Actinoplanes lobatus: one gene and its partner. The protein of the gene in region 1 binds, or shares a complex with, the protein of each later gene. Links are inferred from orthologs where the notes say so. Each region holds a gene or a part of one and is shown on either strand. Other genes may lie near its edges.

Evidence for each region. The genes of interacting proteins can lie anywhere in the genome.
Region 2: the proteins of BJ964_RS45145 (region 1) and BJ964_RS46655 are in contact, whole or in part, in a solved structure (PDB 8BNU), measured with the Escherichia coli proteins. The link is inferred for Actinoplanes lobatus from one-to-one orthologs.

The regions. Positions count from the first base shown.
Region 1 is NZ_JACHNC010000001.1:9,942,688-9,947,247, forward strand. What follows is about bases 613-3,551. They hold BJ964_RS45145 (acetyl-CoA C-acetyltransferase), read left to right. Parts: upstream 613-1,412; coding sequence 1,413-2,690; downstream 2,691-3,551. Other genes in these bases: BJ964_RS45140 (3-oxoacyl-ACP reductase), read right to left, coding at 613-1,361; BJ964_RS45150 (acyl-CoA dehydrogenase family protein), read left to right, coding at 2,772-3,551. Outside these bases: BJ964_RS45135 (MaoC family dehydratase), read right to left, coding at 1-19; more of BJ964_RS45140, read right to left, coding at 21-612; more of BJ964_RS45150, read left to right, coding at 3,552-3,983; BJ964_RS45155 (DUF6879 family protein), read left to right, coding at 4,057-4,560.
Region 2 is NZ_JACHNC010000001.1:10,306,156-10,309,862, reverse strand. The notes cover bases 812-3,707. They hold BJ964_RS46655 (3-hydroxyacyl-CoA dehydrogenase NAD-binding domain-containing protein), read right to left. Parts: upstream 3,384-3,707; coding sequence 1,239-3,383; downstream 812-1,238. Other genes in these bases: BJ964_RS46650 (acetyl-CoA C-acetyltransferase), read right to left, coding at 3,398-3,707; BJ964_RS46660 (phosphotransferase), read right to left, coding at 812-1,103. In the rest of the region: BJ964_RS46665 (PIG-L deacetylase family protein), read right to left, coding at 1-348; more of BJ964_RS46660, read right to left, coding at 414-811. UniProt on the Escherichia coli protein: Catalyzes the formation of a hydroxyacyl-CoA by addition of water on enoyl-CoA. Also exhibits 3-hydroxyacyl-CoA epimerase and 3-hydroxyacyl-CoA dehydrogenase activities.

The DNA of each region.
Region 1 (4,560 bases):
GCTCGACGACCGCCACCATGTCAGGCCCCGAGCAGGCTCTGGCCGCAGACCCGGATCACGTTGCCGGTGATCGTCGCCGACCCGGGCGAGGCGAGCCAGGCGATGGTCTCGGCGACGTCGACCGGCAGGCCGCCCTGGGACATGCTGTTGAGCCGCCGTCCGGCTTCGCGCAGCCCGATCGGCATCTTGGCGGTCATCGCCGTCTCGATGAAGCCGGGCGCCACCGCGTTGATGGTGATGCCGCGCGGGAGCAGCACCGGGGCGTACGACTGGACCCGCCCGATCACGCCGGCCTTGCTGGTGGCGTAGTTGGTCTGTCCGCGGTTCCCGGCGATGCCGGCGATCGAGGCGACGCCGACGATCCGCCCGCCGGCACCGATGAGCCCGCGTTCCAGCAGCAGGTCGTCGACGCGTTCGGGGGCGGTCAGGTTGACGCCGATGACCGAGTCCCACCGGTCCTCGGTCATCCGGGCGATGGTCTTGTCCCGGGTGATGCCGGCGTTGTGGACGACGATGTCGACGCCGGTGTGCGGTCCGGCGGCCAGGTATCCGGCCAGGCGTTCGGGCGCGTCGGCGGCGGTGAGGTCGAGTTGCAGGGCGCGGCCGCGGGTCTCGTTGGCCACGTCGGCGAGGGCGTCGCCGGCGGCGGGCACGTCGAGTGCGATCACGTCGGCGCCGTCGCGGGCCAGCACCCGGGCGATGGCCGCGCCGATGCCCCGGGCCGCGCCGGTGACCAGGGCGAGTCTGCCGTGGAGGGGCCGGTCCCAGTCGGCCGGTGTGGGCACGTCGCCGGCGCCGATCCGGACGACCTGGCCGGAGACGTACGCCGAGCGGCCGCTGAGCAGGAAGCGCAGCGTCGACTCGATCGCCTGTTCGCCGCCGGGCGCCACGTAGACGAGCTGTGCGGTCACCCCGCGCCCGAATTCCTTGCCGATGCTGCGGGTCAGGCCTTCCAGGCTCCGCTGCGCGGTCGCCTCGGCCGGCGTCGCGGTGGCTTCCGGTGGGGTGCCGAGCACCAGCACGCGTCCGGAGACCTCCAGGGAGCGGGCGTACGGGTGGAAGAAGTCGTAAAGTGCCCGCAGCCCGGTGCTGTCGGTGATCCCGGTGGCGTCGAGGACGAGTGCGCTCACCCGTACCCCGTCCCGGGTTTGATCGGTGACCTCCGCGCCCGCCGCGCCCAGGAGCTTGCGGATCGGCTCGGAGAGCCGGCCGCCCGGCGCCGCACCCAGCAGGACCGGGCCGCTGACCAGCGGATCTCCGGCCCGGTAGCGGCGCAGCCGGGGCGGATCAGGCAGTCCGAGGCGCTTGACCACGGTCCGGCCGAGACCGGAGTTGGCGAAGTTCGCGTACCTGTCAGCCATGCGAGTAGCCTACCGGTGAGTAACCGAGATTCTTCGATGTGGAGGATAGTCGTGGTGGACGTGCGCCGTGTGGCCGTGCTGGGCGGGAACCGGATTCCGTTCGCCCGCTCCGACAGCCGCTACGCCGAGGCCTCGAACCAGGACATGCTGACCGCCTCGCTGGACGGGCTGATCGCCCGGTTCGGGCTGGCCGGTGAGCGGCTCGGTGAGGTCGTGGCGGGGGCCGTGCTGAAGCACTCGCGCGACTTCAACCTGACCCGGGAGACGGTGCTCGGCTCGCGGCTGGACCCGCGCACCCCGGCCTACGACATCCAGCAGGCCTGCGGGACCGGCCTGGAGGCGGCCATCCTGGTCGCCAACAAGATCGCGCTCGGGCAGATCGACTCCGGCGTGGCCGGTGGCGTGGACACCACCTCGGACGCTCCGTTGCAGCTCAACGAGGACATGCGGCGCGCTCTGCTCCAGCTGAACCGGGCCCGGAGCCTCGGTGACCGGCTCCGGGCGGTGGCCAAATTGCGCCCGCAGCACGCGATCCGGCCGGAGCTGCCGCGCAACGCCGAGCCGCGGACCGGGCTGTCGATGGGCGAGCACGCGGCGGTCACGGCCCTGCGGTGGAACATCGGGCGGGCGGAGCAGGACGAGCTGGCGCTGACCTCCCACCAGCGGCTCGCGGAGGCGTACGATCGCGGGTTTTTCGATGATCTTCTGACGCCCTATCTGGGGCTGACCCGGGACCAGAACCTGCGCGCGGACAGCAGCCTGGAGAAGCTGGCGAAGCTGAAGCCGGTGTACGGCGAGGAGAACGCCACCATGACGGCGGGCAACTCGACACCGCTCACCGACGGCGCCTCGACCGTGCTGCTCGCCTCCGAGGAGTGGGCGGCCGCGCGTTCGCTGCCGGTGCTGGCCTGGTTCGCCGACTCGGAGACCGCGGCGGTCGACTACGTGCACGGCGACGAGGGCCTGCTCATGGCGCCCGCCTATGCGGTGCCCCGGATGCTGGCCCGCAACGGCCTCACCCTCCAGGACTTCGACTTCTACGAGATCCACGAGGCGTTCGCGTCGCAGGTGCTGGCCACCCTCGCGGCGTGGGAGTCGCCCGAGTTCTGCAAGGAGAGGCTCGGCCTGGACGCCCCGCTCGGCTCGATCGACCGGGCGAGGCTCAACGTCAACGGGTCCTCGCTGGCGGCCGGCCACCCGTTCGCGGCGACCGGCGGCCGGATCGTCGCGTCCCTGGCCAAGCAGCTCGCGCAGAAGGGCTCGGGCCGGGGCCTGATCTCCATCTGCGCGGCCGGCGGTCAGGGTGTGGTGGCGATCCTGGAGCGTTGAGACCCATTGATGGGGCTTGTCCCGGAAGTTACGCCCTCGTAAGGTTACCGGCGAGTTAACCTGCCGGCGGAGGGGCTGACCGTGGAGTTCTGGCTCGACCTCAACGACGAACAGCGCGAGCTGCGCGACTGGGTGCACGGGTTCGCCGAATCGGTGGTCCGGCCCGCGGCCGCGGAGTGGGACGAGCGGGAGGAGACTCCCTGGCCGGTCCTCCAGGAGGCCGCGAAGATCGGCCTGTACGGGTTCGAGTTCCTCGCCAACACCTGGTCGGACACGTCCGGGCTGAGTCTGCCGGTCGCCAACGAGGAGCTGTTCTGGGGCGACGGCGGCATCGGCATGGCGATCTCCGGCACCTCGCTGGCGGTGGCCGCGATCTTCGGCTCGGGTACACCGGATCAGCTGATCGAGTGGGTGCCGCAGTGCTTCGGGGACGCCGCCGACCCCAAGGTGGGCGCGTTCTGCAGCACCGAGCCGGAGGCGGGTTCGGACGTGGCGGCGATGCGCACCCGGGCGATCTACCACGAGGCGACCGACGAGTGGGTGATCCGCGGGCAGAAGGCGTACGCCACCAACGGCGGGATCGCCCACGTGCACGTGGTGACGGCGAGTGTCGACCCGTCGCTGGGGTCCCGTGGGCAGGCCGCGTTCATCGTGCCGCCGGGGACGACGGGGCTGGTGGGGACGAAGAAGCTGAAGAAGCTGGGGCTGCGGGCCTCGCACACCGCCGACGTGTTCCTCGACGACGTCCGGGTGCCCGGCAGCTGCCTGCTCGGCGGCAAGGAGGCGCTGGACAAGCGGCTCGCGAAGGCGCGTGAGGGGCAGCGGCGGTCCGGCCAGGCGGCGATGCGGACCTTCGAGCTGTCCCGGCCGGCGGTCGGCGCGCAGGCGATCGGCATCGCCCGGGCCGCCTACGAGTACGCGCTGGAGTACGCGAAGACCCGGGTCCAGTTCGGCCGCCCGATCATCGAGAACCAGGCGGTCGCGTTCGCGCTGGCCGACATGCGGATGGAGATCGACGCGGCCCGGCTGCTGGTGTGGCGGGCGGCGTGGATGGGCCGCAACGAGCGGCCGTTCACCGCCGGCGAGGGCTCGATGTCGAAGCTGAAGGCCGGTGAGGTGGCGGTCACGGTCACCGAGAAGGCGGTGCAGATCCTCGGCGGCGCCGGTTATCTGCGTGAGCATCCGGTGGAGCGGATGTTCCGGGACGCCAAGATCTACACGATCTTCGAGGGCACCTCGGAGATCCAGCGGCTGGTGATCGCACGCGCCATCTCCGGTGTGCAGATCCGCTGACGTTTTCCCTCCACGTGCGTCAACGTCACGGGCGGGCTGGACCGGTCTCGTCCACTGTGGTCAAGGTGGGGGCATGCGGCTGCTTCGGGGTGACGCGTTCGACGGGCTGTTCCGGTCCTTCGAACGGACGGCGTTCCACCTGGAGGTGCAGGACGTCTATCACACGCGGGAGGAGTCGGCGCCGTTCCAGCGGTTCCTCGACGGCGAACCGGATGATCTGGGCTGGCAGCGGCCGTGGCTGGAGCTGGTCCGGGAGGTCACCGACGCGGGCCGCAGTGTCCGGCGGCTGCGGGTGGTGCCGGTGCCGCACCTGGACTACACGCGGTGGCTGCTGAACATCTCCGGGTTCAACGTCGAGGCCGGCGAGGACATCCGCTGGCTGCCCCGGCCGGAGACGGGCGGGCTGGCGGTCGCCTTCGACGACTTCTGGCTGTTCGACGACCGCCGGGTGGTGTTCACCCTGTTCGGTCCGGACGGCGGGTTCGCCGGGGGCGCGCTCACCGAGGATCCGGCGATCGTCCGGCACTGCGCGCGGACCCGGACGACCCTGTGGACCGCCGGGACCCCGCACGACGAC
Region 2 (3,707 bases), 360 kb from region 1 along the record:
GAAGCTGACGACGGTGTCCGGGCGGATCTCGGCGATCAGGGTGCTGAGCCGGTCGACGGCCGCGGATGGCGGGATTTCGGCGCACCGGCCGTCGGGGTAGCCGAGCCAGTGGTGTTCCTCGACGCCGAGCAGGCGCAGGCAGGCGTCGAGTTCGGTGGTGCGGCGCTCGGCCAGGCGGTGTGGTGGCCAGGTGTGCGGGTCGGGGGTGCCGCGTTCGCCGCGGGTGGCGGTGACGCAGACCACCCGGGAGCCGGCGTCGCGGGCCAGGGCCATCAGGCCGCCGGACAGGTAGGCCTCGTCGTCGGGGTGCGCCCAGACGCCCAGGATGGTGCCGAGTTCGGTGAGCATGGTCTCATGCTGGGGCCGTGTGCTCGCCGGATGCTCACGGGTCACTTGTCCGGGTTACCCCAGGGTCACCCCGGGAAGGTGGCCAGCTCCTTCACGGCCATGGCGAGGCGGGCGTCGAATCCGGAGTGGACGAGTTCGCGGCAGTCGTGGTCGCCGGCGGTGGCGAGGCGGCGGATGTCGTGGATGGCGGCGCTGATGCGGTCGCGGACCTCGCGGATCATGTCGGCGGCGGTGCCCTGCCAGCGGTAGGCGTCGAGCAGCATGCGCAGCCGGCGGGGCCGGTCGGCGAAGGCGGTCCAGCCCTCGGCGAAGCCGACGTCGCGGGCGTTGAGCGGCACCCAGGCGAAGGCGGTGAAGGCGAGGTCGGCGGCGCGGGTGACAGGGCCGGCGAAGTCCCAGCCGACGAAGCCGGTGAGGCGCTGCCCGGCCCGGGTGGCGTTGTAGGGCGCCACGTCGTTGTGGCCGATGACGAGCCCGGGTTCCCAGGCGCCGCCCTTGCGCCAGATCGCGTCGTCGGGCGGGACGAAGTCGGCGACGGCCTCGTGGTATTCGCGCAGCCACTGGGCGACCTGCCAGAGGGTGTCGTCCTGGCGGGTCCATTCGGGCCAGGGGAGCACGGTTCCGGTGCGTACGCCCCGGAGGGTCTGCTCCTCGACCGGCGGCGCGCCGTCGAACCCGGCGTCCGCCAGGTGCCGCAGCAGGGCCTCGACCGCGGGGGTCCACGGCTCGCCCGGTAACTCCTCGTCCTGATTCATGATCAACCTCCGGCATGGACGGTAGTCCGGAGATCATGGATCATGCATCGGCCGGGTGTCCTACCGGCCGCCGTCAAGTGACGGATATCGCCCAGGCCCGCCCCCCTTTCTCAGGGGAGCGGGCCCGGAGGAGACTCAGGCGAAGATCTCGCCCGCGTCCGCCTTGGCGATCAGCAGCGGCGGCGGGGTGAACCGGTCGCCGTAGCGCTCGGCGAGCTGCCGGGCACGGGCCACGAAGCCGGGCAGGCCGCCCTCGTACTGGTTGATGTACTGGAGCACACCGCCGGTCCAGCCGGGGTAGCCGATGCCGAAGATGGAGCCGATGTTGGCCTCGGCGACCGACAGCAGCACCCCCTCGTCAAGGCATTTCACCGTCTCGATCGCCTCGATGAAGAGCATCCGCTCCTTGAGGTCCTCGAACGGGATGGTCACGTCGGGCTTGGCGAAGGCGGACAGGCCCGCCCACAGCCCGGTGCGCCGGCCGTCGGCGTACTCGTAGAAGCCGGCCCCGCCGGAGCGGCCGGGCCGCCCGAACTCGTCGATCATCCGGTCGATGACCTCGTCGGCGGGGTGCGCCTCCCACTGCTGGCCGGCGGCCGAGGCGGCGGCCCGGTACTCGTTGCGGATCTTGCGGGGCAGGGTGAGGGTCAGCTCGTCCATCAGCTGGAGCACCGGGGCCGGGTAACCGGCCTGGCTGCTGGCCTGCTCGATGCTGGCCGGCGCGACACCCTCGGCGAGCATCGCGATGCCCTCGTTGGTGAAGGTGCCGATCACCCGGCTGGTGAAGAAGCCGCGGCTGTCGTTGACCACGATCGGCGTCTTGCGCAGCCTGCGGACCACGTCGAGCGCCCGGCGTACGGTCAGGTCGCTGGTCTTCTCGCCCTTGATCACCTCGACCAGGGGCATCTTGTCGACCGGGGAGAAGAAGTGCAGGCCGATGAAGTCGGCCTGGCGCTGGACGCCGTCGGCGAGCGCGGTGATCGGCAGCGTGGAGGTGTTGGAGCAGAGCAGCGCGTCGGGCGCCACGATGCCCTCGATCTCGGCGAAGACCTTGTGCTTGAGGGCCGGGTCCTCGAAGACGGCCTCGATCACCAGGTCGGCGCCGGCCAGGTCGGCCACCTGGTCGGTGGCGGTGATCAGGCCGAGCAGGGCGCGGCCCTTGTCCTCGCTGATCCGGCCGCGGCCGACGTCCTTGGCGACGATCTTCTCGGCGTAGCCCTTGCCGCGGACGGCGCCGTCGAGGGAGACGTCGCGCAGGACCACCGGCAGGCCGGCGCGGGCGCAGACGTACGCGATGGCGGCGCCCATCATGCCGGCGCCGAGGACGGCCACCTTGGTGATCGGCGGCACCTCGCCGATGTCGCGCTGGCTGACCTCGTTCAGGTCGAAGAAGAACGCCTTGATCATGTTCTTGGCGACCGGGCCGGTGACCAGCTCGACGAAGTAGCGGGTCTCGATGACGAACGCGGTGTCCACATCGACCTGGGCGCCCTCGACGGCGGCCGACAGGATGTTGCGCGGCGCCGGGTAGAACGCGCCCTTGAGCTGCTTGCGCAGGTTCGCCGGGAAGGCGGGCAGCATCGAGGCGAGCGCCGGGGTGGACGGGGTGCCGCCGGGGATCTTGTAGCCCTTGGTGTCCCACGGCTGGGCGGCGGCCGGGTTGGCGGCGATCCACTCGCGGGCCGCGGCGATCAGCTCGTCCGGGGTGTCCACGACCTGGTCGACGAGGCCCAATTTGAGCGCCGCAGCGATCCGGTGCCGGGTGCCCTGGAGCAACACCTGGGTCAGAGCATTGACAAGACCGAGCAACCGGACGGTACGGACGACGCCGCCACCGGCCGGGAGGAGTCCGAGGGTGACCTCGGGCAGGCCGATCTCGGTCTTCGGGTTGTTCAGCGCGATCCGCCGGTGGCAGGACAGCGCCAGCTCCAGTCCACCGCCGAGCGCGGAGCCGTTGATGGCGGCGACGACCGGCTTGCCGAGCGTCTCGAGCCGCCGCAGCTGGCCCTTGACCCGGGTGGACAGGTCGAAGACGTCCTGGCCCTGGTCGGCCGGTACGGAGCCGAGCTGGTCCAGGTCACCGCCGGCGAACCAGGAGTTCTTCGCCGAGGTGATGATGACGCCGGTGATCTGGTCGCGCTCGGCCTCCAGGCGGGAGACGGTGGCCTCCATGCTGGCGACGTACGCGTCGTTCATGGTGTTGGCGCCGCGGCGCGGGTCGTCGAGGGTGAGCACGACGATGCCGTCGTCACCGCGGTCGTAGCGAATGGTGTCAGTCACTGTCGGTTTTCCCCTCAGAGCCGTTCGACGATGGTGGCGATGCCCATGCCGCCGCCGATACAGAGCGTGGCCAGGCCGTACCGGCCACCGCGCCGCTCCAGCTCGTCGACGAGGGTGCCGAGGATCATGGCGCCGGTGGCGCCCAGCGGGTGGCCCATGGCGATCGCGCCGCCGTTGACGTTGACCTTCTCCGGGTCGAGTTTGAGGTCGTCGATGAAGTGCAGCACGACGGCCGCGAACGCCTCGTTGATCTCGACGAGGTCGAGGTCGTCGACGGTCAGGCCGGCCTTGGCGAGCGCCTTGCGGGCGGCCGGGGCCGGGCCG